Regions from separate parts of the Bacillus sp. AL-1R genome, predicted to be linked through region 2. Evidence: riboswitches for the same ligand, from Rfam matches in the RefSeq annotation. Region 2 holds a riboswitch; each other region holds the start of a gene.
What was found. A riboswitch is a leader RNA that binds a small molecule or an ion and turns the genes downstream of it on or off. The one in region 2 is predicted to bind lysine.
Positions count from the first base shown of each region.

Region 1: another riboswitch for lysine. It lies ahead of ACSBO6_RS16470 (aspartate kinase); the one in region 2 lies ahead of ACSBO6_RS13325 (amino acid permease).
Region 3: another riboswitch for lysine. It lies ahead of lysA (diaminopimelate decarboxylase); the one in region 2 lies ahead of ACSBO6_RS13325 (amino acid permease).

Region 1 is NZ_CP197469.1:3,423,499-3,434,129, reverse strand. It holds gene ACSBO6_RS16485 (MDR family MFS transporter) at 1-1,609, shown strand, start outside; gene ACSBO6_RS16480 (PepSY domain-containing protein) at 1,720-2,157, opposite strand; gene uvrC (excinuclease ABC subunit UvrC) at 2,302-4,077, shown strand; lysine riboswitch at 4,146-4,321, shown strand; gene ACSBO6_RS16470 (aspartate kinase) at 4,424-5,665, shown strand; gene ACSBO6_RS16465 (YslB family protein) at 6,197-6,643, opposite strand; gene ACSBO6_RS16460 (succinate dehydrogenase cytochrome b558 subunit) at 6,944-7,579, shown strand; gene sdhA (succinate dehydrogenase flavoprotein subunit) at 7,592-9,358, shown strand; gene sdhB (succinate dehydrogenase iron-sulfur subunit) at 9,366-10,127, shown strand; gene ACSBO6_RS16445 (hypothetical protein) at 10,324-10,614, shown strand.
Region 2 is NZ_CP197469.1:2,795,583-2,806,213, reverse strand. It holds gene ACSBO6_RS13355 (class I SAM-dependent methyltransferase) at 1-521, shown strand, start outside; gene ACSBO6_RS13350 (RrF2 family transcriptional regulator) at 658-1,080, shown strand; gene ACSBO6_RS13345 (nitroreductase family protein) at 1,201-1,908, shown strand; gene ACSBO6_RS13340 (YdeI/OmpD-associated family protein) at 2,152-2,745, shown strand; gene ACSBO6_RS13335 (hypothetical protein) at 3,087-3,296, shown strand; gene pdxK (pyridoxine/pyridoxal/pyridoxamine kinase) at 3,409-4,224, opposite strand; lysine riboswitch at 4,426-4,603, shown strand; gene ACSBO6_RS13325 (amino acid permease) at 4,807-6,276, shown strand; gene ACSBO6_RS13320 (MBL fold metallo-hydrolase) at 6,427-7,116, shown strand; gene ACSBO6_RS13315 (TetR/AcrR family transcriptional regulator) at 7,137-7,706, shown strand; gene ACSBO6_RS13310 (hypothetical protein) at 7,780-8,079, opposite strand; gene ACSBO6_RS13305 (zinc-dependent alcohol dehydrogenase family protein) at 8,281-9,267, shown strand; gene ACSBO6_RS13300 (hypothetical protein) at 9,513-10,091, opposite strand; gene ACSBO6_RS13295 (hypothetical protein) at 10,030-10,482, opposite strand.
Region 3 is NZ_CP197469.1:4,240,889-4,251,519, forward strand. It holds gene msrB (peptide-methionine (R)-S-oxide reductase MsrB) at 197-643, opposite strand; partial or broken gene msrA (peptide-methionine (S)-S-oxide reductase MsrA) at 629-1,144, opposite strand; gene mscL (large conductance mechanosensitive channel protein MscL) at 1,295-1,696, shown strand; gene ACSBO6_RS20185 (C40 family peptidase) at 1,779-2,990, opposite strand; gene lysA (diaminopimelate decarboxylase) at 3,198-4,517, opposite strand; lysine riboswitch at 4,652-4,825, opposite strand; gene ACSBO6_RS20195 (cation diffusion facilitator family transporter) at 5,132-6,070, shown strand; gene ACSBO6_RS20200 (VC0807 family protein) at 6,143-6,799, opposite strand; gene ACSBO6_RS20205 (DinB family protein) at 7,006-7,473, opposite strand; gene ACSBO6_RS20210 (DoxX family protein) at 7,603-7,989, opposite strand; gene ACSBO6_RS20215 (TVP38/TMEM64 family protein) at 8,167-8,811, shown strand; gene ACSBO6_RS20220 (magnetosome magnetite crystal formation protein family) at 8,922-9,230, shown strand; gene ACSBO6_RS20225 (TVP38/TMEM64 family protein) at 9,343-10,224, opposite strand; gene ACSBO6_RS20230 (aldo/keto reductase) at 10,518-10,631, opposite strand, start outside.

The DNA.
Region 1 (10,631 bases), 630 kb from region 2:
AGTTGTTCAAAAAGATGGCAGTCGTAAACTATTGCTTATTGGTCTAATAATAGCAATGTTTTTCTCTGCATTAGATGGTACGATTGTTGGTACTGCAATGCCTAAAATAGTTGGAGACCTTGGTGGTTTAAGTATGATGACTTGGCTTACAACAGCATACTTATTAACCTCAACTACTGTAGTACCAATCGCAGGTAAATTAGCTGACCTTTTAGGTCGTAGAAGTGTTTATATTGCTGGTTTAGTTATATTTATGGCAGCTTCAGCATTATGTGGTATTGCCCATAACATGACTGAATTAATCATTTACCGTGCTATTCAAGGTATCGGTGGCGGTGTAATGATGCCAATGGCGATGATTGTAATCGGGGATATATTTACAGGTAAAGAACGTGCGAAATTCCAAGGGGTTTTCGGTGGTATTTACGGTTTAGCATCAGTAATTGGTCCACAAATCGGTGGTTGGATTGTTGACTCATTAAACTGGAAATGGGTATTCTACATTAACCTTCCAGTAGGGATTGTCGCAACTATATTTATTGCATTAGGTTTAAAAGGAAGAAAAAATACTGGACCAATCAATTTTGATATCGCTGGTATGGTGACGATGATTGTCGGTGTTGTAAGCTTACTCCTTGCTTTAAGTTTAGGTGGAGTTGAATATGATTGGAACTCTTGGCAAATCATTAGTCTTTTTGTTTTAGCAATAGTGGGGATCGTTAGCTTCGTTATTGTGGAAAATAAAGCGAAAGAGCCAATTCTACCAATGCATTTATTCAAAAATAGAACTTTCGTTACATTAAACTTAGTTGGATTCTTTATGACAATCGCGATGTTTGGTGCAATCATGTTTGTACCATTCTTTATGCAAGGTATTGTAGGTACTAGTGCCACAGAATCAGGTACAATCATGACTCCAATGATGATTACAATGATTATTGCAAGTATTATTGGGGGGCAAGTTGTATTTAAAGTTGGTATTAAACCTCAAATTATGACAGGGATGTTCGTCATCGCATTAGGTCTATATTTATTAACAACTTTAGATATGGATTCAAGTAAAACAATTGCAACAATTTTTATGGGAGTTATGGGTCTAGGTATTGGTTTAGTCATGCCGACAATTACATTAGCTCTTCAAGAAGTTTTTGATAAGAAAGAATTAGGAATTGTTACATCTTCTAGTCAATTCTTCCGTTCAATCGGTGGTACTTTTGGGGCAACTGTTTTAGGTGCTGTTATGAATAGTAAATCGGGAACACTTTTAAATCATGATTTAGTTCCTTATTTAAATAAATTACCAGCACAAGCTGCAACATTAGTAGACAAATTTAAAGATATGATTAATACAAATCCTCAATCAGTCTTTACAATGTTATTTAATGAAGATGCTAAAAAGTTAATTCCTAAACCAATTTTAGAAGGTATGTTACCAATAATAAAAACATCATTAATGGATTCATTACATCAAGTATTCTTCGTCGGATTAGGATTCATAATTGTTGGTGCAATCGTAACATTATTCCTTAAGCCAATTAAATTAACAAATAGAAAAGCTGGAGATAAAGAAGGTAATGAGCAAGTAGAAGTGGAAACTGCGACTTCTTAATTTCTCAAGCTGTAATAATAAAAGTGAAAACCATCCAGAGAATTTTGGATGGTTTTTAGCTTAAAAAGAAGGTTCCCATGAAAAATCTGTGGGACAATCTATTTATTTTTTTAAATAGCGGTTGCGGTTGATACTTTTTCTTTTCTTTTTTTTATTTTACGTTTATTACTCCACAAAATCCAAGATAGGGCTAACCCTGTTCCGGTAAGTATAAAAAGACCGATGCCACTAATTAGACCAATTATGCCGGTATGTAAGCTTTTAGCTGAAAATGCAGAATGCTCAGGTCTTTTTCCAAAATTTTGGAATGGAGTTTGAAAATTAGCATCACTTTGTCCATTTTGAAGAGGATTGTTTTGAACGCTATTTTGAGAGTGTTCTTCTCCATTAAACTGACTACCGGATGGTAACTGATTTTGCATAGGAAATCGTCCCTTTTCTTCTTCACCTTTATTGAAATACAGGATAATTCCTGTAGCCGATTCGATTAATAAGAAAACCGATACAATAACACCAATCCAAAAATGAACTACTCTTACTTTTTTCATCTTATCATTACTCCCTTTTTTTAGATGAAATAAAAGTTACATTAGAAAACTTAATTTTTACTTAATATGATTAAAGTATTTTCAGTTTTCAAATGTGGAGATTATAATATTATGTGTACAATTGCACGAAAGAGGTGAGAGGAAATGGACAATCACTTAAAAGAAAAATTAGCGCTTCTACCGGATCAGCCTGGTTGCTATTTGATGAAAGATATTCAAGGGACGATCATATACGTAGGAAAAGCTAAAGTCTTAAAAAATAGAGTTAGATCTTATTTCACTGGATCACATGATGGTAAGACCTATCGATTAGTTCAAGAGATAACTGATTTTGAATATATTGTTACGTCTTCAAATATGGAAGCTTTAATTCTTGAGATGAATTTAATTAAGAAATATGATCCGAAATATAACATTATGTTGAAGGATGATAAATCATACCCCTTTATTAAAATAACTGCTGAAAAACATCCTCGCTTATTGATTACGCGAAATGTAAAAAAAGATAAAGGAAAATATTTTGGCCCATTCCCTAATGCTACTGCCGCAAATGAAACAAAAAAATTATTAGACCGTCTATATCCATTACGAAAATGTTCTTCATTACCAGATAAAGTTTGTTTATATTATCATATTGGTCAGTGTCTTGCGCCTTGTGTAAAGGAAGTAACTGATGAGCAAAATCAGGACATAGTAAATGAAATTGCCCGTTTTCTAAACGGTGGTGAAGATCAAATACGAAAAGAGTTAGAGGCAAAAATGCTTGCTGCATCTGAACAATTAGATTTCGAGCGGGCAAAAGAGTATCGAGATCAAATTGTATCAATTGAAACGACTATGGAAAAGCAGAAAATGATGAGTAGTGATTTAATTGATCGAGATGTATTTGGATACGCGGTTGACAAGGGTTGGATGTGTGTTCAAGTATTCTTTGTTCGAAGTGGAAAATTAATTGAAAGAGATGTATCTTATTTTCCTATTTACGATGAACCTGAGGAAGAGTTCTTATCATTTATTGGGCAATTTTATGAAAAACCACATAATATAAAACCAAAAGAAATTTTTGTACCAGATAAAGTGGATACTGAAATTTTAAAAGGTTTATTAAAAATTCCTGTATTCCAACCAAAAAGAGGTCAAAAAAAGGAACTAGTTGTATTAGCAAATAAAAATGCCAAAATTGGACTCGGTGAGAAATTTAAATTAATTGAACGTGATGAGGAAAGAACCGTAAAAGCAATCGAAAAATTAGGAGAGATTTTAAATATTGAAACACCATATCGAATAGAAGCATTTGATAATTCAAATATACAAGGAACAAATCCTGTTTCAGCAATGGTTGTCTTTATAGATGGAAAACCTTCAAAAAAGGATTATCGCAAATATAAAATCAAAACGGTTGTAGGACCAGATGATTATGATTCAATGCGTGAGGTAGTTCGTAGAAGATATTCAAGAGCTCTAAAAGAAAATTTACCTTTACCTAACTTAATAATTGTGGATGGTGGGAAAGGACATCTAGCTGCAGTTGAAGATGTACTTCAAAATGAGTTAGCTTTATTCATTCCAACAGCCGGTCTTGTAAAAGATGAAAAACACCGCACTTCAGAGTTATTAATAGGACAACCACCTCAAATTGTCCAACTTGGTAGACAAAGCCAAGAGTTCTTTTTATTACAAAGAATTCAAGATGAGGTACACAGATTTGCGATTGAATTCTATCGTCAGCTTCATAGTAAATCAATGGTTCAATCTGCTTTAGATGGCATAGCGGGTGTTGGTGGAACAAGAAAGAAAGCCCTTCTTAAACATTTTGGATCAGTTAAAAAAATAAAAGAGGCATCAATCGATGAGTTAATTGCTGCTAAAATGCCAAAAAATGTTGCAGAAGAAATTTTTCAGCATTTCCATAAAGAGTGATACCAATAAATTTATCTTGACACTATTTTCAAAATAATTTATATTTTAGTTAAAATTAAATGATTTTCTCTCGTAATAGAGGTGCAAAACTTAAGAGTATGCTGTCATAGACGTGTGGCGTTGTGATGGACAGTTGAAAGGGAGTTTTGCCGAAATAAAATGAATCCACAATTCATTTTGTTGGGACTGCATTTAAGAAATGTAGTACTGTCGCATAATAATTATGCGGGGAGCTATTGAAGAGATGTTGATGATTTGTCTATTTTATTTGTAAATTAGGCGCGTGAACATTGCTTCACGCGCTTTTTTGTATTCTTTTTTAAGTAAAAAGTGAGGATGAGGAAAAATGGGAATTATTGTCCAGAAATTCGGTGGTACTTCAGTAGGCTCAATTGAACGAATTCAGCATGTTGCAAAAACAGTAACTAAATCATATAAAGAAGGAAACCAAGTAGTTACAGTCGTATCTGCTATGGGACATCATACAGACGAACTAGTTAGTTTAGCAGCTCAAATAAGTCCACAAAACAGTAAACGTGAATTAGATATGTTACTGACAACAGGCGAACAAGTTTCAATTTCATTATTAGCAATGGCAATTCAAGCACTAGGTTTTAAAGCTATTTCTCTTACTGGTTGGCAAGCTGGAATTCAAACTGAATCTGTCCATGGGAATGCGCGTATAGAAACAATTGATACAAAACGAATTCAACAATTACTTAATGAAGGATATATCGTCATTGTTGCTGGTTTCCAAGGATTAAGTGAAAGCAATGACATTACAACATTAGGCCGAGGTGGCTCAGATACTACAGCGGTAGCATTGGCTGCTGCTTTAAATGCAGAACGTTGTGATATTTACACGGACGTATTAGGGGTTTACACTACGGATCCAAGAGTTGAACCAAAAGCATCTAAATTAAGCCATGTCTCTTATGATGAAATGCTAGAGCTTGCAGCGTTAGGAGCTGCAGTTTTACATCCTAGAGCGGTAGAATTCGCAAAAAATTATCATTTAATTATTCAAGTTCGTTCAAGTCAACACGATGAAATCGGTACATTTATTGGGGAGGAAACAGAAATGGAACAACAATCAGTCGTAAGAGGAATCGCATTCGAATCGAATGTAACAAGGATGACTTTAAATGGTTTGAATAACCATGTAGATTTATTGCCTAAAATCTTTACTTTACTAGCAAGTGAAGGAATCGATGTAGATATTATCATCCAAAGCGTAACATCAGATAACTTAGTAAATCTTTCATTTTCGATCAAATCTGAAAATATGATGGAAGCAATAACAGTTTTAGAATCAAAGAAAGAGTTTTTAGGTTACCGCTCATTTGATTTTGAAAGTGAACTAGCTAAAGTATCAATTGTCGGCAGTGGAATGGTTTCAAATCCAGGTGTTGCTGCGAAAATGTTTAAATTTTTAGCAGAAAGTAAAATCCCTGTAAAAATGGTAAGTACTTCTGAAATTAAAGTATCAACAGTAATACCAAAATCAAATTTACAAGAAGCAGTTCATGCTCTTCATAACGGCTATCAACTAGATCGAATTAATGAAGCAGTAGTAGTAGAAAACTAAATAGAAAAAATAAACCCTTTTAGGCGTATACTTTCTTATTTATATAGGCTTGAAATATTGAGTTAATCAATATTGATCACGTCCATTTACCTAAGCTTATATAGTATAGAGATCGCGCTTTAAAGGGTTTTTTATTCGTTAAGCGAATAAATTATATAAAGATTCTGTAAATTTAAAATAAGTAAGGAGAACGGCTAAATGGTGAATAAATGAAGGAGGTATTAATAATGAGGCATAGTTTACTTGCGTTCAGATTTGGAGAAATTGTGCTACAGTTTGTTCTATTAATACTCGCCATTTTGTTTTTTGTTTCTATTTGTTTAATCTTATTAAATTCTATTATCAAAGGAGTTAAGAGAAACAAAAATTTTGAGAGAATTAGAAGACAGGATCAAAGTAATGAAAGGAAAGAGCAGGGGTAGGACGTTGAACTTTTCTTAAAGTATTTGAACTTATATTTCAATTTTTTATGAAAAAATCATCCTAATGAAACACCACAAGGAATAAAAATTTCCTTGTGGTGTTTTCATTTTATTTTCTTGTAATAGGATCCTTTAAATCCCATTTTACTTGGAATTTTACTTTATCGCCTCTTTTACTTTGCTCTTCATATGTTTCAGCAATTACATCGATTTGCTGTTGAATTTGCATCGCTAAAAATCCAGCTTCTAATTGGTAAGATACGTTCTTTTTTTGTTGATTTCTATATGTAATTAATTCAGAAGATAATGTTAAATGAACTTCTTGCTTCTTTTCTTCTTCAACAGTAAGAGTACCCCAACCAGCTTGGTCAAAAAATTCAATGATTTCTTCAAAAGTTGCTAATGGATATTTTCTGGCAAGCATTTTACCCGCCCAATATAAAATATCATTTTGCTCTTTTCCTAATAAATCACTCAATAGATCGTTTCGTATAAGCTCATAGCCAAAACCAGAAATATTTCCCGGAATATTTAAATTTTCAATGCCGTTCGTCATGGTCGGATAACTCTCCCTTTCCTAAAAAACATGTTTTTATTATATACAATATTTACTAGTAAAAACAACAATTCGACAATTGTAGATTACAAGGATTACCAATCTAATTGAGAAGTTTTTTCAGTAAATAAAAATGTACGCGTTTTCTTGACCTGCTATATTATCAGGAGTAAAATGGGTTGTAGATAAATGTCATAAAAATTTCGACTTTTTATGCGTATTACTAAATTATTCTATTTTTTTAGAATAATAGAGGAATCAAATTTTCATGTGCACAAACTAAAGGGGGCAGGGGTTTACATGAGCAACAAGAATGGAAGGGAGTTTTTCTTTAGAAAACTTCATTCATTGCTAGGCGTTATTCCGGTTGGAATCTTTTTAACACAGCACTTAGTTGTCAATCATTTTGCAACAAATGGAGCAACATCGTTCAACAAAGCTGCTGATTTTATGGCGAATTTACCATTCCGCTATTTTTTAGAAATTTTTATTATTCTCTTACCAATTTTATACCATGCAATATACGGACTATACATTGCGTTCACTGGAACTAGCAATGTTAAAAATTATGGGTACTTACGTAACTGGTTATATTTATTCCAACGTATTTCTGGTGTAATTACTTTAATTTTTATTACTTGGCACGTATGGCAAACACGTATCGCTGCTCAACTAGGAGCAACGGTTGATTATAATATGATGGCTGATATTTTTAGTTCGAAATTTATGTTAGTTTTCTATATAGTAGGTGTTATTTCAACAATTTTCCACTTTGCTAATGGATTATGGTCATTCTTCGTTTCTTGGGGAATTACTGTAACACCTAGATCACAACGTATTTCAACATATGTTACATTAGGTGTTTTCGTAGTATTATCAATCGTTGGATTACGTGCTATCTTTGCATTCATTGATCCACAACTAGCGAATTTGTAAGGAGAGAGAGTCATGAGTGGGAAAATAATTATCGTCGGTGGCGGATTAGCTGGTCTTATGGCAACAATTAAAGCCGCTGAAGCTGGCACAAAAGTAGATTTATTTTCATTAGTTCCCGTAAAACGATCACATTCAGTATGTGCTCAAGGTGGAATTAATGGTGCGGTTAATACAAAAGGTGAAGGTGACTCTCCTTGGGAGCACTTTGATGATACAATTTATGGTGGAGATTTCTTAGCAAACCAACCACCTGTAAAGGCAATGGCAGAAGCAGCACCGGGCATCATTCATATGATGGACCGTATGGGTGTAATGTTCAACCGTACGCCTGAAGGACTATTAGACTTCCGTCGTTTCGGTGGAACGCAACATCACCGTACAGCATTTGCTGGTGCTACGACTGGACAACAATTATTATATGCATTAGATGAGCAAGTTCGTCGTTACGAATCTGAAGGTCTTGTTCAAAAGTATGAAGGCTGGGAATTTTTAAGAGTTGTAGTTGATGATGAAGGAGTTTGTCGTGGAATCGTTGGACAAAACTTAACTTCAATGGAAATCGTAAGTTTCCCTGCGGATGCTGTAATTATGGCATCTGGTGGCCCTGGTATTATCTTTGGTAAAACGACAAACTCAATTATCAACACTGGTTCAGCTGCTGCAGCTGTATATCGTCAAGGTGCCGTTTATTCAAATGGTGAATTTATTCAAATCCATCCAACTGCGATTCCTGGAGATGATAAAAACCGTTTAATGAGTGAAAGTGCTCGTGGTGAAGGTGGACGAGTATGGACGTATAAAGACGGAAAACCATGGTATTTCTTAGAAGAAAAATATCCTGCATATGGAAACCTTGTACCAAGGGATATTGCTACACGTGAGATTTTCTCTGTATGTGTTGACCACAAACTTGGTATCAATGGTGAAAACATGGTTTATTTAGATCTTTCACATAAAGATCCACATGAACTTGATGTAAAACTAGGTGGAATCATCGAGATTTATGAAAAATTCACAGGTGATGATCCGAAAAAAGTTCCAATGAAGATCTTCCCAGCAGTTCACTACTCAATGGGTGGATTATGGGTTGACTATGACCAAATGACTACAATTCCTGGTTTATTTGCAGCTGGTGAGTGCGATTACTCAATGCACGGAGCTAACCGTTTAGGAGCTAACTCATTACTTTCTGCTATTTACGGTGGAATGGTTGCTGGACCAAATGCTGTACGATACGTAAATGGTTTAGCTAAATCTTCAGATGATGTGGCTTCTACTGTATTTGAATCAAATGCTAATGAAGAAAAAGAAAAAATGAATCGTATTTATAAAATGGACGGTAAAGAAAATGCATACCTTCTTCATAAAGAGCTTGGAGAGTGGATGACAGACAACGTTACTGTAGTTCGATTCAATGATCGCTTATTAAAAACTGATGAAAAAATTCAAGAACTTTATGAGCGTTATCAAAACATTAATATTAATGATACAGCTAAATGGAGTAACCAAGGTGCTTCATTTACTCGTCAACTTGAAAACATGCTCCACTTATCACGTGTGATCACATTAGGTGCATATAACCGTAATGAGAGCCGTGGAGCTCACTATAAACCTGAATTCCCAGAGCGTAATGATGAGGAGTTCTTAAAAACTACAATGGCTAAATTTGATGAAAAATCTAATTCACCATTATTCCATTACGAAGATGTTGATACGTCATTAATTCAACCAAGAAAACGAGATTATTCTAAGAAGAAGGAGGACAAAGCAAATGCATAATGGAACAATGACTGCTGAAAAGACAATTACTGTAATTGTTAAACGTCAAGATTCACCGAACACTGCGCCATATGAAGAAACATTTACTGTCCCTTATCGTCCGAATATGAACGTAATCTCGGCTTTAATGGAAATTCGTAAAAATCCTGTTAATTCAAATGGAAAAGAAACGACTGCAATTTCTTGGGACATGAACTGTCTTGAAGAAGTTTGTGGGGCATGTTCTATGATTATCAACGGTAAACCAAGACAATCATGTTCTGCGCTTATTGATAAATTGGAACAACCAATTCGTCTTGAGCCAATGAGTACATTCCCTGTAGTACGTGACTTACAAGTTGATCGTAGTCGTATGTTCGATTCTTTAAAACGAGTTAAAGCGTGGATTCCAATTGATGGAACGCATGACTTAGGTCCTGGACCAAGAATGCCTGAAAGAAAACGTCAATGGGCTTACGAATTATCAAAATGTATGACTTGTGGTGTATGTTTAGAAGCTTGTCCAAACGTTAATAGTAAATCTAACTTTATTGGACCAGCTCCGCTTTCACAAGTACGTTTATTTAATGCTCATCCAACTGGAGAAATGAATAAGGAAGAACGTCTACATGCAATTATGGGAGACGGTGGACTATCAAACTGTGGTAACTCACAAAACTGCGTACAATCTTGTCCAAAAGGTATTCCTTTAACTACTTCAATTGCAGCGTTAAACCGTGCAACAACAATTCAATCTTTCAAAGACTTCTTTGGAAGCGACGAAATATAATAAACAAAAAAGCATGTCCTTTTCGGGACATGCTTTTTTTATAGTTAGAAAAAAATTATTGTCGATTAACTGATTATCAAAAAAAATTTCTCAGAGCAAAAAGTAAAGCATAACCGAAAATAATGGTAAACGAAATAAGCAGGTATAACTGTGTTAATGTATAGTTAGGAAAAACATACAGAAAGGAGATACTTAAATGAGAAAAATTTCTTTAGGTGAGATCGATGAGAGAATCGAGGGAAATCTTAATAAAGTAAATCTCCAAATTTTACAAACTATTCAAAGTGAACGGAAGAGTAGTACTAGAATGCGAAGTGTAGGTGAGAAAGAAGCTCTGAATCAATTAAGTATATATGAATGGAAAAAAGCGATAAGTTTAAGGAAAATAAAAAAATTGGCGAAAGGAAACTGTACTATGATTACAATTGATGAAATAAAAGAATATATGCGTACCACTAAAGATTTACCTAAAATGGAAAAAAGATAGAATTCACATTAATTATT
Region 2 (10,631 bases):
TTAAAGATGTATTGATTCCTGGTATTGGATATGGTAGAAACGCTAAGATTTTTACTGACAACGGAATAAACGTAACAGGAATTGAAATATCAAAAACAGCGATTGAATTGGCAAGACAAAATGGGATTCATTTTCCTATTTTTCATGGTTCAGTAACCGACATGCCTTTTGATCAAAAGCTGTATGACGGTATATTTTGTTATGCACTGATTCACTTATTGAATAAGCATGAAAGAGAGAAGTTTATTCAAGATTGCTTTAATCAGTTAAAGCCAAATGGGTATATGGTATTTACTACAATTTCAAAAGATGCACCAATGTTCGGAAAGGGCAAACGGCTAGCTAAAGACTATTACGAAATAATGGAAGGGATAAAAATGTTTTTTTATGATTCTGATTCGATCAAACAAGAGTTTGGAGACTATGGAATCATCGAAGTTTCCGAGATTCTTGAGCCACATAAGAATATGGAAAGTAAACCTCCGTTTAAATTTACGATGGTGAAATGTCAAAAGCAATGATCTTTACAAATCTTATTGTCACAAGAGGAAATTGTTAATGCGAATTTAGGATAAAAAGTAGCATTATCTCTTTATAATTTAGATAAGGTTGTCTTTTTCAAAAAATAGTTTAGACTAGTAACTGAGGTGAATGATCTTGAAAGATAAGGTTTCTAGTACGAAATGGTTTGGACTAGCACTGCAATCTCTATTAATTTTAGCAGAGCAAGATGGTATCTGTCCAAGCGCAGTATTAGCTCAAAAACTTGAAGCACAGTCTACTTTTTTAAGAAAAATTCTTGCCAATTTAGTAAAAGCAGGCATTATTTCAGCTAAAGAAGGACGAGATGGTGGTTATTTTTTAGCCAGAGGTGCGAATGAAATTACTTTAAAAGATGTTTATGATGCGATGAGATCTGATCCGTATTCAAAAGGCTTTTTAGATGTAAATAGTAAGGAATGTTTTGCGCCTTCTACACGATCTGCTTTGTATGATTTAAAAGATGAGATGGAAAGCTGGCTTGTTGAAGGTCTTGCGAAGAAAACAATTTCAGACTTATTACCAAAAGAAAATGGATAAAATAAAATCGAAACTAAAATGTTTCGATTTTATTTTTTAATAAACTGTAGTTGACTTTTATACAGTTAAAGTCATATACTGTATTTATAAATAATACAGTTAATTAAGGAGAGATTAAATATGTCTAAAGTTAAATCTGAAAAAGAAGAGTATTTAAATAAAGTAAACGAAATTGATTTTGGTAAAGAAGCACCAAAAGAACTTGATACTACGGATTTCTTCACTGTAGCAAAGGAAAGAAGATCAGTTCGTCACTACGATCCAAACTTTCAAATGTCTGATGATGAAATTAAAGAGTTGCTAGAAATTGCGGTTCAAGCTCCATCTTCTTCTAATTTACAACCATGGAGATTCCTTGTCATTAAGGACCAAGATACGAAACAAAAACTATTACCAATCGCTAATAACCAACAACAAGTTGTTGATGCATCTGCGGTAATCGCTGTTTTAGGTGATACAGAAGCATATAAAAATGCCGATCGTATTTATGATGAGTTAGTTGAAAAAGGTATGATGACTCAGGGAGTGAAAGACTTCTATGTAGGATCAATCGTAAAAAACTACGGTGGTTTACCAGAAGAAATCGCAACAAAAATTGCGATGGTCGATGGTGGATTAGTTTCAATGCAATTTATGCTTGCAGCAAAAGCAAAAGGTTTAGATACAGTTCCAATGGGTGGGTTTGACCAAGCGAAGTTTGTAGAAGCGTTCAATGTACCAGCAAACTTCAAACCAGTTATGTTAATTTCAGTTGGTAAAGGAATCAAAGCAGGCTTTGAAAAAGTTCGTTTAACTTTAGATGAAGTTGTTGCTTGGGAAAAATACTAAGCATTAAGAAGAGCAGGGATAAGGGAAACCTTTTACCTGTTCTTTTTTTGTTTGAAGGAAATTTGCATTCGTTTAAAGAATAAATTCTTTTGAAGGAACTAATTGTCAGTCTAACTAGAAAAAATGATGGCTGATTAAAGGGAAGAATTTTGGTGAAGTACTAAGTAGGATCTGAATGAAATTCTGAAGTTATTATTATCCGCTAAAAAATAGTCTGGAAGAATTAATGAGAGGTGTTTATTGATGACAAATACAAATATGCATCCTAAAGTTGAAGCTTTTTTATTAAGAGCAAAAAAGTGGCAAGAAGAATTTTATAAGTTAAGAGAAATCGTCATTGATTGTGAACTGACTGAAGATTTTAAATGGATGCATCCTTGTTACACACTTGATAATAAAAATATCGTTTTAATACATGGTTTTAAAGAATATTGTGCACTTTTGTTTCACAAAGGTGCGTTGTTAAAAGATCCAAAAGGCATATTGATTCAACAAACAGAAAATGTCCAATCAGCACGTCAAATACGGTTTACCAATATTCAGGAAATCATTGAAATGGAAAACGTTTTGAAGGATTATATTAAAGAAGCTATTGAAGTGGAAAAAGCAGGTTTGCAAGTAGAATTAAAAAAGACTTCAGATTATACAGTTCCCGAAGAATTACAACTTAAATTAGATGAAAATCCTGCCTTAAAAACGGCTTTTGAAGCATTAACGCCAGGACGTCAAAGAGCGTATCTTTATTATTTTTCTCAACCAAAACAATCAAAAACCCGTACGTCTAGAGTTGAAAAATACATTGAACAAATTCTTGCTGGAAAAGGATTAAATGATTAGTATTTTTTGGGATGATCTGGATCGAAAAATTAATCCTCACCAATCATTCCAACTTTTTTGTTTGTCTGTGTATCTATATAGATAACGATCTTCTCTTCAGGATTATCTCAATTAAAAGTAACAGAAAATAGTTTATCTCTATGATAGTTTTTATTAAATATTGTATCATTATTAGGTATGGAATCGACTTGTTTAACGACCCCATGTTTATCACTTATTGCAGCCAATTTGATGTTCAAAATTATTGAATGTGTAAAAGTATGTAGGAAATAAAGTAGAAATTGATAGAAAAATTGTATGCGGTATTGATAAATTATTAACTAAAGAAGTAGAGAATTTATATGGGACAAAACAAACATGCATTACATCTTCACAAGCGTTTCAACAGTTTGCATACAAAACAGAATGAACGAGTTGCGGAGTTTCACAAACAGCACGTCATTCAGATTGAAAATGGCAAAAATGGTAATGGCTTATTAGCTAAATGGGAAAGATTTGTTTATTACAAAGGAAGAAATGTATTTAGGGTAATCAAGGGGATTTTCAGTTGAAAAGTAGGAACCTAGGGGAAAGGGAACAGGGAGTACAAACACCAGTTTTTACTATTAAAAAGGGCTGTCATACGTTAGTTAATCTAACGTATGACAGCCCTATTAGTTGCTTTTAGCCTTCTCCATGTAATCGATAGGCCATGTGGTTTGTTGGGCCAACGTATTGATTAAGTGGGAATGAGTGACGAATTGCTTCGGTAATGTATTTCTTTGCAGTATGGATTGCTTCTCTTGGTTCTGCTCCTTTAGCAAGCTCTGCACAAATCGCTGCAGAATAAGTACAACCCGCACCGTGTGTGTATGTAGTTTCAATTCTGTCAGATTCTAGATGTTCGATTTTTTCACCATCAAATAATACATCTATTGCATTTTCATGCTGAATTTTACTTCCACCTTTAACTAAAACATATTTAGCTCCTAATGCATGGATTTTGCGTGCTGCTTCTTCCATTTGTTCAACTGTGCAAATTGGAGGCATTTTAGCTAATTGAGCTGCCTCAAATAAATTTGGCGTTACAACTGTTGAAAGTGGTACTAAAATTTCTCTTAATGCATCATTTGTCTCTGGGTGAAGAGCCTCGTCATTTCCTTTACAAATCATAACTGGATCTACAACAACTCGATCAATAGTATGTTTTTTTATTGTTTTTGCAGCTAACTCAATGATTTCAGTTGAACCGAGCATACCTGTTTTCATTGCTTGAACCCCAACGCCGACAACGATTGTTTCTAATTGTGCTGCAATTGTATCTATATCAATTGGAAATACTTGATGATGCCAATGATTATGAGGATCCATTGCTACTAAGGTTGTAACTGCACTCATTCCATAAACATTACGTTCCTGAAACGTTTTAATATCAGCTTGTAATCCTGCACCACCACTACTATCAGATCCAGCAAGTGTCAATGCTTTATAAATTGTCATGTGAAAAATTCCTCCTTTAATTACATAGAATTATTATACAGAAACAGATGTGCTAGGTACAAGGCATGAGCATTCTTTAAGCGAAAATCAGGCATACCATTTCTTAAGTAGAGTCTATTTTTGTCGAAAATTCTATTGACAAACTAGATTAATAGATTGTATATTGAGTTTATAAAAATTAATTTAATATGATCTTTATCTCGTTTGGATAGAGGCGCAGTTTTGATTAGTCGTTACTTTGAGGTTTATGGTACCTGTGAAAAGTAATAAAAGGTGAAACTGCCGAAGTAATAAATTTACCATTTGAATTTATTACTGGGCCTATTGCTGAATAAGCGTAGGACTGTCACAAGATTTCTTGTGGAGGGCTATTGAAGAGATGTTGATGCTGTTTGATTCATATAATTGAGTCTTAAACACGTGAACATTGCTTCACGTGTTTTTTTGTATTTTACCAGATTTTCCATTCTTTACATATTGCTTGTAAAAACTGAGTAAAATACACATCATACAACACTTTTATACCGTCCCATATTCTCGCGTAAAGATAAGATTGCAAGAATGAAGAGGAGGCACAACAAGATGGGACTAACAAACCCTAAAAACGATAATGTGGTATCGAATACTCACGATGGTTCTTTAAAAAGGGGCCTTAAAGCAAGACATTTAACAATGATTTCAATTGGTGGTTCAATTGGTACAGGTTTGTTTTTAGCTAGTGGAACTTCAATTAGTGAAGCTGGTCCTGGTGGAGCTATTTTAGCATACGGATTAATTGGTATTATGGTTTATTTCTTAATGACTAGTTTAGGTGAGATGGCGACTTATTTACCTGTTTCTGGTTCATTTAGTACGTATGGATCTCGCTATGTTGATCCAGCATTCGGTTTTGCTATGGGTTGGAATTATTGGTATAACTGGGCAATTACTCTAGCTTTTGAATTATTAGCTTCGGCAATGCTGATGAAATATTGGTTCCCACATACTCCAGCTGTTTTATGGAGCGGAATCTTCTTAGTGATTATTTTAGGTTTAAATTTACTTTCAGTTAAAGGTTATGGTGAATCAGAGTTTTGGTTTTCATTAATTAAAGTTGTAACTGTAGTTGTCTTTTTAGTTGTTGGGATTGCAATGATTTTTGGCATTATCAGTGGACATCATGCAGGTTTCAAAAACTTTACTGTTGGGGATGCTCCGTTTCATAATGGATTTTTAGGTGTTTTATCAATCTTTATTGTTGCAGGTTTCTCATTCCAAGGTACTGAATTAATCGGTGTTGCAGCAGGGGAGACTGAACATCCAGAAAAAAATGTTCCAAAAGCTATCCGTCAAATTTTCTGGCGTATCCTTTTATTTTATGTTTTAGCTATTATCGTAATTGGTTTATTAATTCCTTATACAGATCCTGGTCTTATGAAAAACGACGTAGCTGTTAGTCCATTTACTTTAGTATTTGAAAAATTAGGAGTTGCATTTGCGGCTTCTGTAATGAATGCAGTTATTTTAACATCCGTTTTATCGGCAGGTAATAGTGGAACATACGCATCTACTCGTATGTTATATACTTTAGCGATTGAAGGCAAAGCTCCTAAATTCTTAACAAAAGTAAATAAAAATGGTGTTCCTACAAATGCTTTATATGTAACACTTGCGGTTGGTTCACTTGCTTGTTTATCTTCATTCTTCGGTGAAGGTCAAGTGTATACTTGGTTATTAAATTTATCAGGATTATCAGGTTTCCTTGCTTGGTTAGGGATCGCGATTTCTCATTACCGATTCCGCAAAGCTTATGTTGCTCAAGGATTAGATTTGAATGACTTACCATACCGAGCAAAATGGTTCCCACTTGGTCCAATTTTAGCATTCTTAGCTTGTTTATTTATTGTACTAGCTCAAAACTGGCAAGCTTTCACTGGTAATGCAATTGATTGGCAAGGCGTACTTGTTTCATATATTGGAATTCCTGTGTTTTTAATTGTTTGGTTAGGTTATAAATTTAAACACAAAACGAAAGTTGTTTCTTATAAAGAGATGGATTTATCTAGAAAATAATAAAATGTAGCCCTTTCATCTTTGATGGAAGGGTTTTTTTTAGTCATATAACGAATTTTATGTAAAATTTGGAATTTTTGTTCACGAAAACTAATACCTTTAGTATTATAAAACTAAAGGTATTAGTTTTTATCATTAGGAGGATATTAAATGAAAATTACGAAAAATAATGATCTTTATGAGTTGAGCTTTTTACCAAATTTCTTTCCTGTGAATTGTTTTTTAGTAGAAGAAGAAAACGAGCTTACGTTAATTGATACAGCGCTTTCCTTTAGTGCAACTAAAATTATTGATACGGCTAATCAAATAGGCAAAAAAATTACGAATATCGTTTTAACACATGCGCACGGAGACCATGTTGGATCGCTTGATCAATTAAAATCATTACTTCCAGATGCAGTCGTTTCCATTTCAAAAAGAGATGCAAAATTATTAAAAGGTGACACAAGTTTAGATGCGGGTGAGCCAAATACGCCTATAAAAGGTGGCGTTCCTAAAAATATTCAAACCATCCCAGATCGTTTACTGCAGGAAGGAGATACGATTGGGTCTTTACTAGCGGTTGAAGTTCCCGGTCATACACCAGGTTCAATGGCATTTTTAGATCAACGGACAAATGCCATTATAGCTGGTGATGCTTTTTCATTAAGAGGTGGTTTGGCGATTTCTGGTCAATTTAAAATTTTATTTCCTTTTCCATCTATGGCAACTTGGAACAAGGATGCTGCATTAAATAGTGCTAAGAAAATTAGTGAATTAAAACCTACGTTATTGGCAGTCGGTCATGGTACAATGTTAAGTCACCCACAAGAAGAAATTGACCGTGCTCTTAAAAAGTAATATGTGAAGGAGTAAAAGCAATGTCACCAAGAATTGGATTGAATTATAATCAATTACTAAGTACTTCAATTAAGATTGTTGATACAGAAGGGTGGGAGGCTTTAACGATTAGTTATCTTGCAAAGAAGCTAACGATTCAACCACCATCGATTTATAACCATATTAAGAATTTGGATGAACTAAAAAATAGTGTAGCAGTACATGGGATTACACAACTTTATGAAAAACTTCGTAAATCGGTTGAAGGGAAAAATAATGAGAAAGCAGTTTTGGCTTTAGCTTTTGCTTATCTCGATTATGCTAGGATCCATCCTGGTTTATATAAAGCTACGTTATCTCCGTCTCAATCACCTGGAGATGAGTATCGTTTGATTGGGAATAAAATATTGAACTTAATTTACGAAGTACTAAAACCTTATCATTTAACTGACATTGAACTTATTCATGCGGTTAGAGGCTTAAGAAGTTTGCTTCATGGTTTTGTTTCGCTTGAAAAAAGTGATGGGTTTGGTATAAATATCCCAATTGATGAAAGTGTACTTTTTGTATTGAAAAATTATGTAAGAAATTTAAAGCAGCATATGAATTAATAATCAAAAGGATAGAAAGGTTTAAATACCTTCCTATCCTTGATTTATAGAGAAAATACGTTTTTATTTATTATTATGCGTTCACGCCGTCTTTAAAATTTTTATTCCAGTTTTTATCGCCAACATGTTCAAGATCTTCAGTAGTACGTTCTAATACATCAATTAGTAACGTCTTCATATGGTGAATATTGTTATAAAATAATTTTTCTTCTTCTAAATCTGGTTTTGCATGGTGAGCTGCTCTGATTGCTGCTTCTTCGCGAAATCTTTTAACTTTTAAGTCTAACTCATCAAAGACGTGTTTTACATACTTTACAATATTTCTATGGTTTAACGTATTTCTCTCATTTAATTCCTCTAATTTGTTTACCATAGTATTTTTCCTCCATGAATAAGATTAAAAGATTACTATTGATTATACGGAATCAAAGTGAAAAAACAATATAAATTATAGATTTTTAACCATTATAATCAAAACCTCATGAATCAATTTGGAGTCAAAATTGTATTTTTTTCGATCAGATGTATGCTACAATGACTTAAAAATATTTTCTATTTCGAATAGGAGGCTATTATGAAAGCGGTTGTCATTCATCAATATGGAGATAGTTCTGAGTTTAAAAATGTTGAACTTTCAATACCGAAACCATCTGGTCATCAAGTTTTAGTCAAGGTTTCTGCGACTAGTATCAATCCGATTGATACAAAGATTCGAAAAGGAATTGTACCAAATGTGTTTCAACCGAATTTTCCAATGATTTTACATAGTGATTTTTCTGGTGAAGTTGTTGAAGTTGGTGAAAATGTTTCACGTTTTTCAGTTGGTGATTCTGTATTCGGTTTAAATGTCTTTACTGGTACTCTTTCAGATTATTTATTAATAGAGGAATCAGTAATCGCTAAAGCTCCAAAAAATTTACCAATTCAAGAAGCGGCAAGTTTACCATTAACAGCTATTACTGCTTGGGAGGCACTTTTTGACAGAGGCAATTTAAAACAAGGTGATCATATTTTAATTCATGGCGGTGCAGGTGGTGTTGGTCATTTAGCGATTCAGTTAGCGAAAGCTTTTGGAGCTACTGTTTCGACAACAGTCTCGTCGAAGGAAAAAGCTGATTTAGTTAAAAAGCTAGGCGCAGACCACGTCATTAATTACAAGGAAGAGACCGCAGAAGAATATGTTAACCGCCTAACAGATGGGCAAGGCTTTGATCTTGTTTTTGATACTGTCGGTAAAGAAAATCTAGATAAATCATTTATTGCAGCTAAACCAAAAGGTACTGTTCTAGCAATCGCAGCACGTTCGACGCATGATTTAACACTTTTACATAACAAATCTTTATCTTTACATGTTATTTTTATTTTGCTTACTCAAAAAACTGAGGAAGGGCGAAAAGAACATAGTACTATTTTAAATAAAATCGCTACTTTAGTTGATGAAGGTAAGCTAAAGCCGCTAATCAATCCAAAATCTTTTACATTTGATCAAGTGAAGGAAGCCCATGATTACTTTGAAAATAATGAAGTACAATTTGGTAAAGTATTAATTGAAAATATATAAAAACTATTTAAATCCCCTTTTGCATATGCTTGGGGATTTTTTTTTATATAATTTTTGAAAGATAGCAAGTCTTAGTAAAGCGACAAGTAGTTAAGTTATTTTGTTCAATTCTCATATAGAATTATCTTTGGATTTTGATTACTGACTCACACCAATCAATTAAAAAAGCCCAGATTTATTTCTGAGCTTTCTAGTTTTTTAGCTATATATTTATCTTTATTGTGGAGATTAGTTTTAATTATAATTTATACTTTTACGACTGTATAATGATTTAATACAGGTACCTTTGTATATACGTCACCAACATATTCCCATTTTCCGCTACCCATAACAGTTTTTCTATATTGCTTATACTTTTTAACTTCTATATCCTTATGAATTAAAAGTTTTACTGCTTGTCCCATATATGGCGATTTTACTACAACTCCAGTGCCACTTATACTTCCTGGAGTTACTCCTATTGAATAAGCACCATATGCAACGGATATTGTAACCGTAACTTTACTTCCACTATTTGACCAATAAAAACTTCCAGGAGAGTGAAATATAGTCCCCTTTGGCGGTTGCCCTTCAGCATAACCAATTTTGACCTTTTTTGCTATTTGAGTTCCCACAAGTTCAGTTTTATACTCATACAATGGAGTTCTTCCTTTACTATTTTGTTGTTCTAATTGTTGTTGTTCTTCTTTATCAATTTCTTCTTGAGATACAGGTATTACAAAAGCTTCTTGGCTTGTCTCTTCAGTTGGAATTTCTTGTGCATTAATTGAGGTTGAAGAAATTAAGATGCTTAAAAAGACTAGTAAACTTGCTATTTTTTTCATAATTAAACTTCCTACTTTCATAATTTGTTTGGATACCTGGGATTGCATCGATTTGTTTAAAGTAATATGCTTTTTCATTTATCATAATCTTGAAACCACTATTTTTATAAGTGATCCCTATGTTCTTAAAAACCGAACTTTTTATTATATATTTGGATTCAGATTTTCTTAAAAATGTTCCTTTATCTAATTTGCTATTTCCTTGTAAATCCTCGTAATAATAATAAAATGTATAGTCATTTTCTGGATCAAAGACCATTGAATCAAATGGCAGTTCTTTACACGCAAATGTACCTCTTAATAAAAATGTCTTATTAGAGGAATTACAACTACTAGTTAGGAACACCAATATAAATGTAATAAGTATTTTTTTAGTCTTAAGCTTTTCCATGAACTTATTTTTCTCCTGTAATAAAACTTGTAATGTTTTACTTACTAATAAGGAATTAGGTTATCTTTTCATTTTGCCGGCGTTAATTAAGCTGTTAATCTATTTGAAACTTTTTTGAGACGGTAGAAGTATAAAGAAAGAGGTTAAAT
Region 3 (10,631 bases), 1.4 Mb from region 2:
TTTTATATTAACACACTTATTTCTCAATTGTAAATATTTTCAGAAAACTTTTTAGAAATATTTAGGACAATATTTTATAACTTATGTTGATGTTAGATAAATACCCCCTACTAATAAGCAAATAAAAAAACCGAGACGAATAAACATCTCGGTTTAATTTTAATTATTTCAATTAGATGAAAAATATCCTTAGAGACTATTTAAGAAAGATACTCTTATAATTACCATAACCCTCTTCATCCATTTTTTCATATGGGACAAATCTTAAAGCTGCAGAGTTTATGCAGTAGCGAAGGCCATCAGGTCCTGGTCCATCATCAAAAACATGCCCAAGATGTGAGTCAGCTTCCGCACTTCTCACTTCAATACGCAACATCCCATGGCTATAGTCCTTCTTCTCTTCAATTTCACCTTTTAAAATCGGTTTTGTAAAACTTGGCCATCCACAACCTGAATCAAACTTGTCTAATGAACTAAACAAAGGGAGTCCTGATACAATATCAACATAAATTCCTTTTTCTTTATGATTCCAGAACTCATTTCTAAATGGTGGTTCAGTTGCATCTTCCTGCGTAACAGCATACTGAATTGGTGTAAGTTTTTTCTTTAACTCCTCTTGGCCCGTTTTCCAGTGTTCCTTTATAAATTTTTGACGACCAGACCCTTTAAAGTAAAGCTGGTAACGAACTGGGTGCTTTTTATAATAATGCTGATGATATTCTTCTGCTTCATAAAATGGTTTTGCAGGTAAAATTTCAGTTACAATTGGTTTCTTGAAAACACCACTTTTCTCTAGTTTATCTTTTGAAGCTAGAGCTTGTTCTTTTTGATTTTCATTATGATAAAAAATTGCCGTTTTGTATGAACTACCTCGATCATTAAATTGCCCACCTTCATCTGTCGGGTCAATTTGTTGCCAAAATAAGTCCAATAGCTTCTCATACGGATAGACTTCTGGATCAAATGTAATTTGAACAGCTTCATAATGACCCGTTAAATGAGTGCATACTTCTTCGTATGTTGGATTTTCTTTATCCCCACCTGTATAGCCTGAAACAACTTTTATAATTCCGTCCTGTTGATCAAATGGTTTTACCATACACCAAAAACATCCACCAGCAAATGTAGCTAATTCTGTGCCCATACCTATACCCCTCCTAAAAATTGTCATTAATTATATTTACCATATCTAAAAGCCAGTATAAATATTTTTGCTTAAAAAGAGTAATTGCTAACTTGAAAGAATTAAGATTTGTATGTAAACTTATACGATAATTATACAGGAGGAAATAAAATGTTAGAAGAATTTAAAAAGTTTGCTTTAAAAGGAAATGTGCTTGATTTAGCAGTCGGGGTAATTATTGGTGGTGCTTTCGGTAAGATTGTATCTTCATTAGTGGGAGATATTATGATGCCTCTAATCGGATTGATCTCTGGTGGCGTAGATTTCAAGAATTTAATGTACACATACAATCAAACTGAAATCAAATACGGAATGTTCATCCAAACAGTAGTCGACTTCCTTATCATCTCGATCTCAGTATTTTTCTTTGTTCGTTTAATTAATAAACTTTCATTTAAAAAGAAAGAAGTAGAGGAAGCTAAACCTGTTGTTCCTACTAAAGAAGAAGCTTTACTTATTGAAATACGTGATTTACTAAAGGAACAGGTTTCAAATCAAAAAGGTATAAGCTAAAGCTTATACCTTTTTAATTTTTCCGTAAGACAATATAAAAAACCTCGTACCATACTAATTATAATACGAGGTTAATAAACTATTAGAATTTTCCATAGCCTAAGAAGTGAGAACGAACCCAGCTATTACTTAAGCTGATTACGCTGATTCCTTTACTTCCAGCATGAACCATTTTATTTCCACCAATATAGATACCCATATGTGATGGACCATTAATATAAGTATTTTGTAAGAATACTAGGTCACCAGGTTGTGGAGAGCTGATTCTTGTAGCATTGCTCCAATATGTTTTTACATTTCCACGAGAGATGCCGTATCCATTATGTGAATATACATACCAGATGAAACCACTGCAATCAAAACCGCTTGGAGACGTTCCGCCAAATACATAAGGTACACCTTGGTATTTTAAAGCGTAATCTACAATTGAGTTTCCAGTTGCTGCTGGACCATCATTATTTGAACTTGTAGTAGGTTTTGAATCTGGTTTTTTACTAGTAGATTTTGTACTTGGTTTCGAATCAGAATTTGAACTAGATTTAGTAGCTGTAGTGCTAACGCTGTCATCTTCATCATCATCACTAGATAAAGCAGCTAGTTCAAGAGATTGTTGCTCAATACGTTGAAGACGTTGAACTCTCTCATCTTCTTTTGCATTCTCTAGTTCTTTAACAGCCAGCTTTAAGTTAGCTTCAGCAGTATTTAATGATTTTTGTTTTTCTGCTTGTGATTTAGAAAGCTCACTTTGTTGAGCAACTAAATCTTCTTTTGCTTTTACTAAAGATTGTTTCTTTTCATCAACAAGTCTTTTTTCTTTTTCTACTTCTGCTTGTTCAGACTTTTGTTCTTTAATGATATTTTGATCAGCTTCAAAAAGTGTTGAAATTGAATTTACTCGATTAAAGAAATCTACGATTGAATCTGAATCAAATAAAACATCAGTTACTAGATTAACTTTCGGTTGCTTTTGCATAGCAACTAAACGATCCTCTAATAAATCGTTACGTTTTTGAATTCTGTCTTGTAAATATGTAATTCTTGCATTTTTATCTTTAATAACTTCTTCTGTTTCAGAAATTTCTGCTTTTTTTGCTTCTATGTTTTGCTTAGTTGTTTTAATTTGATTATCTATTTTCGCTATCTCGTTGCTTAATTCTTTAAATTGTGATTGGAACTTATCTACTTCAGCTTGCTTTTTTTCTACTTTGCTATCAGCTAAAACTGAAGCATTTGGCGCTAATGATAATACTATTGTACTTGCCATTGCCAGCACTGCTAGTTTTTTTCTTAACATTTCAGCGTTCTCCTCTCGCTAATCTACGTACATATTTATACCATAGATTCCCGAAGAGAGTCGCAATTGTTACAATATTGTAATATAAATGATAAATATGTCTTTATATGTCGATAAATTATCATCTACTATTAAAGAAAACGAAACAAAACACTTCTATCTTTATAGAAGTGTCAGTAATTGAAACAACTATTACAAAACCGTTAATTATCTACTAGAGTTTTCGATGTACACTCTATCGTTTCTAACTAAATCTTCATATGTTTCTCGACGAACTACCTCTCTTGAAACACCATCTTTAACAAATACTACAGCTGGGCGGCGGATACGGTTATAATTATTAGCCATTGAATAGCCATAAGCACCAGTGCAAGATACAGCTAATATATCATTATTTTCTACAACTGGTAAGTTACAATCCCAAATTAGCATATCGCCACTTTCACAGCATTTACCAGCAATTGATACAACTTCTTTATTCACATCATTTGCTCGATTTGCAAGCATCGCTTCGTATTTTGATCCATATAGTGCAGGACGGATGTTATCAGTCATTCCCCCATCAACAGATACATATTTACGAATTGAAGGAAGAGTTTTTGTAGAACCAATCGTATAAAGTGTTGTTCCAGCTTCACCAACAATACTACGTCCAGGTTCTAACCATAATTCTGGTAATTTGTAGTCTAGCTCTTCACATTGTTGTTTAATAATCGTTGTAATTTTTTCTATATGGTTAGAAATAGCTAAAGGCTCATCTTCTGAAGTATATCGAATACCAAAGCCTCCACCTACATTTAATATTTCAGCTGTAAAACCTAAATCATTTTTAATTCCATTTAAAAAGCTCATTAATACATTAATTGCATGAACAAAACCATCTGGTTCGAAAATTTGAGATCCAATATGTGAATGTACCCCTAATAATTTTAGGTTATTTGAATTTAATGAAACTTCCACTGCTTCATTCGCTTGACCAGACATAATATCAAATCCAAATTTAGAGTCTTCTTGGCCGGTCATTACATATTCATGTGTATGTGCTTCAACGCCTGGCGTAACACGTAATAATATCGAAACTTCTTCATTACGTTGTTCAGCTAATGCCTGTAATACTTCTAACTCAAAGAAATTATCGACTACAAAACAACCGATTTTTGCATTTAAAGCTTCTTCAATTTCTTCAATTGTTTTGTTGTTTCCGTGAAAGTGAATTTTCTCAGCTGGATAACCTGCTTGCAGAGCTGTATATAACTCTCCACCAGAAACAACGTCTAAACATAGGCCTTCTCTTTCTATTAAGCGGGCTTGTTCAACACATAGGAACGCTTTACTCGCATATGCAACTTGATATTTCATTCCAGTTTTTCTTAAAGCTTCATGGAATTCCCTACATTTTGATTCAATTAACGCTTCGTCATAAATGTATAGAGGCGTACCGTAATTTTTTACTAAATCTACAGTATCACAACCTCCAATTTCTAAATGTCCTTCATTATTAATTCGACTATTACCATGTAAATACATCCGTATTCTCCCTTCAAGTCAAATGTAAGATCATTCTAAGAAGCTTCCTTCAATGTATTAGTGTATTAAAAAAGACACATGAAGGATATGTTCATGTGCCCATCGCTTTTAAAAAAGGACTTAGCCAATCACATCTCTTCAATAGCTCTTCACAAACACATGTGACAGTACTACATTTATTAAATGTAGTCCCAGAAATAAAATGTGTGGCAATTTATTTCTTCGGCATAGGATCCTTTCTCATTTCGTCAACAAACCCACAGTTCTCTAAAATGATACTCATATACAATGCAACCTCTACGAATAGACTGTTATTTTTTATATTAGTCTATGTATAACACAGTCTAAAAATAGATGTCAAACCATTTTTAAAATACTTGTCGATTTATATTCACTTTCACACACATTTTTATCTTTCCAAAAATAGCATTTATAATATAGAATATGTTTGATGCTAGAGAAAAGGTGATTCAAAAATGAAAAATCATTTCAAAATATATAATTTAACTTTTAAAAAAACAAACCACTAACAAACTGTTAGTGGTTTTTCTTTTTTGTTGCCTTATTACAAAACTCTTAACTTAAGTAGAAAAAATTGGACAGGGGTGAATAGATTGCGTTCAAGCAAAATAGCAGTACTTTCAATCTGTAGTAACACATTCATCGTTATATTAAAATTAATAGTCGGGATTTTTACTGGTTCCGTAGCAATTATCTCTGAAGCAATTCATTCTTTATTGGATCTAGTTGCTTCAGTCATTGCATTTTTTTCAGTAAGAATTTCAAACAGACCCCCAGATAAGGAGCATCCTTATGGTCATGGTAAGTTTGAAAATATTTCAGGTACGGTTGAAACAATCTTAATATTTGTAGCTGGTATTTGGATTATCATTGAATCTGTTGAAAAGCTACTTCATCCTACCTCAATTAAAATGCCAATAATCGGTGTAGTCGTCATGTTAATTGGAGCGTTAATCAATTGGAGAGTAGGAAAAATCGTTCAAAAAGTAGGAAATGATACTCATTCTGTAGCAATGCAATCAAACGCTTTGCATTTATTAACGGATGTTTATTCATCAATCGGAGTAGCAGTCAGTTTAATTTTAGTCAGTCTTACTGGTTGGGAGTTTCTCGACGCATTGATCGGAATCGGAATCGCAATTTATATAATGAAGGAATCGATCGAACTTGGACGTAAGTCATTTACCCCACTACTTGATACAGGACTTTCCACAGATGAGTTAAAACAAATCGAAAATGTACTAAATTCTTTTAAATCCCAATTTATCGAATACCATGACTTACGTACAAGGCGTTCAGGTGCACAGGAGCATATCGATTTCCATTTAGTATTACCATCACACATGAGCATTGAAGAGGCTCATTTACTATGTGACAAAATAGAAGATGAAATAAAAAAGGTTTTAGTAGATCCTAAAATATTAATTCATGTCGAACCCGAAAATGAAAGAATACAAAAACTTGATAGTTTAAATGCAAGATTAAGAGAAGAGCAGGAATTACAAGAAGTAGGAAATTCATTAGGGGGATAATTGAACATCAGAAATAAAAAAACCACAAGGATTTTATTCCTTGTGGCATTCATTCTATTTAAAAGACTTTTACTAAATGATAATTTCATCGGAATTTTGATCTGAGTCGTCTCCTTTTAATTTTTGAGCTCTCATCGTGACCATTGCATAGCCAATTGCCATTATTATGCCAAAAACATATCCACCAATTGTAAAGATAATTGTACGAGAGTAGTATGCTTTTAATCCATACGTATCTACCATCCACCATTGCGCAACAGCAAATACTATATCTTTAATAATCCATGCGACAAACAAGTACTGAAACACTTTAAATAGTGAAGGATGTTTATATAATTTTTTACTTTCTTCACGATCTTGCCCCTGTATTGCAGCAATATCAATCATAAAATAATATGGTAATGGTTTTTTCAAAGCCAATAAAATTAAAAATACAACTACAACCCCAAAGTGATAATACACATTGTACAAAATTAAGTTTTTTGCAGAACCTAATGCCATTAAATCAACGGCAGTACTAACAGTTAATGTTGAAATAATAAAAAGACCAGTAACATTAAACTGTTTAGTATACCAAAAACGAAATAAAGTATATAAAATCCCTGGAATCGTCGGTAGTAGCATCGCCCAATAGTCACTAAAATAGTTCTGTAAAACTTTATATAAAACAAGCGGAAATACTAAATACAAAATTAGATCGTAAATAATTAAATTACTTTCTTTCTTCATTATATATAACCTCGTTTTTTGGGCCGTTTTCGTCATAATTGTTGCTAACTAAAAAACAAAAATCAATTGGAAAGAGCCATATTTTATTTTGAATTAACACAATTTTCAAACTATCAAATTAACAAATTGTTAAACATGATTATAACAAAAAAATCTAAGAGCATAAACTCCTAGATTTAGTGCGTGGACAAAAGGTAAAAATAACTCTATTGGCCAAGTGATCTTTTTAAACCGTTTATTAATCCCGCATGTAGCCCTTCGTGGAAAATGTTAAAGCTAATCATGTCTCGAACAGTCTTTATTTCAAAACTACCTAATTTCATCTCTTTTGGAATGATTTCATCTAAGCGTCCTTCATATGTAGAAATAATTTGTTCAACTTGCTGTTCTAATAATGTAATAATTTCCTTAAATGATGGCGGCTCTTCTTGCCAGTCACTTGGTTTAGTTCCACCCTTAAAAAAATCAATGAATTCCGTTGAAAGTTGACCAGTATCACCAGTGTTTGCATAAAGTAATTGCTCATATGCCCCTAATACGTGACCTGCATTCCAAAGAATATTATTATTGAATCCTCCTGGAATTACATCTACTACTTCTGTTGAAACAGTACTAAGAACTTTCAAAGTATAAACTCTTGTAAACCTAAGTTGTTCAAAAATAGCATCTGCCATCTTGATCCCTCCATCTTATCATTACTGACCTTATCGTATCACGAATGAGGAATATTTTTCATAAAAAAGATGAACAAAAAAGAAGCCTCAAAACATGAGACTCCCTCCAGACTTAAACCTATCAATCCCTTAAAATAAAACCATTGATCCTGGACCAGTGAGTAATAACCCAACTGCAGCTGCAATAATTAATAGATTAAACTCAAATCCATTTGAACTATTCCAGAATCCGTTCTTTATATGAACCTTTATTACTGCTACTGCCATCACTACTATAATCAACCATGCACCTATTTCAGTATATACACCAGCCGCTACGAAGAATCCACCTACGATTTCTGCCACTCCTGTTATAAAAGCAAAAAATGCACCAGGTTTGATTCCAATCGACTCTAACCATTGTCCAGTTCCTTTAATACCATAACCACCAAACCAACCAAATACTTTCTGCACCCCATGACCTAATAAAATAATACCTAAAACAAGTCGAATAACTAATAGGCCTTCATCAAGCATATCTCCACCTCAATTCTCTTTGATTTGAGATATTTAGTGCTTAATTATTTTTATTCATTTTTTGACATGTTTATGACCTTTATTATTAATTTTTAAAAATGAATCAGTTTTCTTGTACTTGAGGAATAGAATACTATAACTGAAGATTTTCTAACTTAAAAGGAGAGAGCATACATCATGAAAAAAGTCGTTCCACTAACTGTAATCGGCTTTTGGATTTTAATGCTACTACTCGCTATTCGATATCATTTATTTCATTTGTCATTGCAAGATATAAAACACTATATTGCCAACTCTTCCATCAATCCTATGTTATTATTTGTCGCTATTTTTTGTGCCAGAATCTTTCTTTTCATTCCTAGCTCTTTATTAATTGTAGTAGGTAGCTTGTTTTTTCACCCGTTTGAAACCATTTTCTTATCATTAATCGGAATGGCCATCACAGAAACAATTATTTACTTATTAAGTAGAAGTATTTTAAGTGATTCAATTCAACAATTCATGGAAAATAAATATCCCTCTCTATTTGAAGAGATTATTTTGAACCGAAGGAAATACTTATTCCTAACAGTCGCAACTCCTCTAGCTCCAACAGATGGTGCTTGCTTTATCGCCGCCTCCACTAATATGAAATACTTGTCCTATATTGCAATTGTTTTTGCTGGTAATATTCCAATCGCAGTTCTTTATACCTTATACGGAAATTTCTTGCTTGGCTCTCCATGGATTACAATCTGTATTACCGCAACTATCATAGTCGGTTTTTTCATTTACATTTCTTTAAAAAAGAAACAAAAAAAGGATACACATTTCTCAGCCTAAACTTTTTTAATTAAGTATCAAAAAAATTGTTAATAAAAGAATCGATTTTTATATATAAATTAAACTATACTAAGATTAATTAAAATTTATTAAGAAATCGAGGTAAAAAGATGGAAACAAATAAGATTTTGTCCTCATTATGTTATTTTAGTGTATTCTTTGCGCCTTTCTTATTCCCAATAATTGTTTATTTCGTCGCAAAGGATCAACAACTAAAATCGCATTCTAAACGAGCCTTTTTTTCACATATTCTACCATTTCTAACAATTATTATTTTAGCGCTTATTTCCTTTTTCACATTTATGTCTTTGGGTGACGGAGCAGGTTTTGCTTTAGTTGGTGGATTTGTATTAGTACTAATCGTTAATTTAATTGTCTTTATATGGAATATCGTTCAAGGTATTAAAGTATTGATGTAAATTCGTCATGTTTTCTACATTATTTCTCAGGAAATTTTCAAATTCGACAAATGCAGTTTTTGAACTAAGTAAAAAGGCAATGTAATGGTTTAACCTTACATTGCCTTTTTTATTATTCACTTTCTGTTACGTAAGCTTCTTTTGAATTGGTTCGTTTAATTGTTTTCTTAATCATTAATGATAAAGAGAAGATGCAGGCAATTAAAATGGAACTAGTTAATACTATTTGTGATGTTGTTAAAGAGAAAATTTTAGCCAAATACACAGAGTATGATAATAGAGATGATGTAATTAATTTTGAAATCGAAGCAATTATAAGGAATTTTTTAAAAGAGACTTTGCTAATCCCTGCCCCGACACAAATAATTTCATCCGGTAAAATTGGAATAATAAACATTAATGTCAAAATAATTGTTTCATTTTTTTTGATATATTCCTGATATTTCTTTATCTGACTTTCTTTAACAAACTTCGAAACTAATTTAAGTCCACCTATTCTTGCTATGAAATACATAATGACAATACCTAAAGTTGAACCTAAAAATCCTAATAACGCTCCCGAAAACGATCCGATTACAGCACTACCTGCAGGAATAGTAAGGGCTTCTGGTAAAGGTAAAAAAATCGGTTGAGATAAACAGATTAAGAAAAATAATAATTTTGCCGTTGCTATATGATTGGTTAATATTCGCTCAATTCCGTACGCATCTACGAATACTAGAAATTGACTAGCATAAAATAAAATGCCAACTACCGTTATACAAAGTAGTAAACAAATTAGCGCTATTTTTGTAACCTTTAAAAATCTTTTATGATTCGATACTACCAGATAAAAATCTAAAAGCAGAATTACCATGATTGCTAAAATAATCGATATTTTATAGATCGTTATGACAGTAGGTAAACTAGTGACTAATATTACGATCGATATCGTAGCTAATACTATGTGTAACGTCAGTTCTTTCATTGTATTGAACTTAGTTTCTTTCTTCAAAGTAATCAACTCCTATACTACAACTTGACCGTTCTCCAATATTTTTCACTACTTATTTATCGTAACGAAACAATATATACTTTGAAACGAACTTAAGTATTAAACTTAGTAAGTCTTAAGTCTTATGGTGCGGAAGTTTTTGTAAATGAAATTGTTATATTCGAATATTCGACTCTTAATAAAAAATGCCTCTATGATTTAATTAATTTTTTGAGAATGTGCAAACACTTCACTTTATAAGAAATAAAAACGACTGCCAAAGAATTTAGCAGTCGTTTACGTTTATATTTTATTTAAAAATCAAAATTGTCAGGGTCTGGACCAACACGGTGATTTTGGTTCAGTGAGTTGATTTGGTTCATATCTTCTTCTGTTAGTTCAAAATCGAAAATATTTGCGTTTTCTTG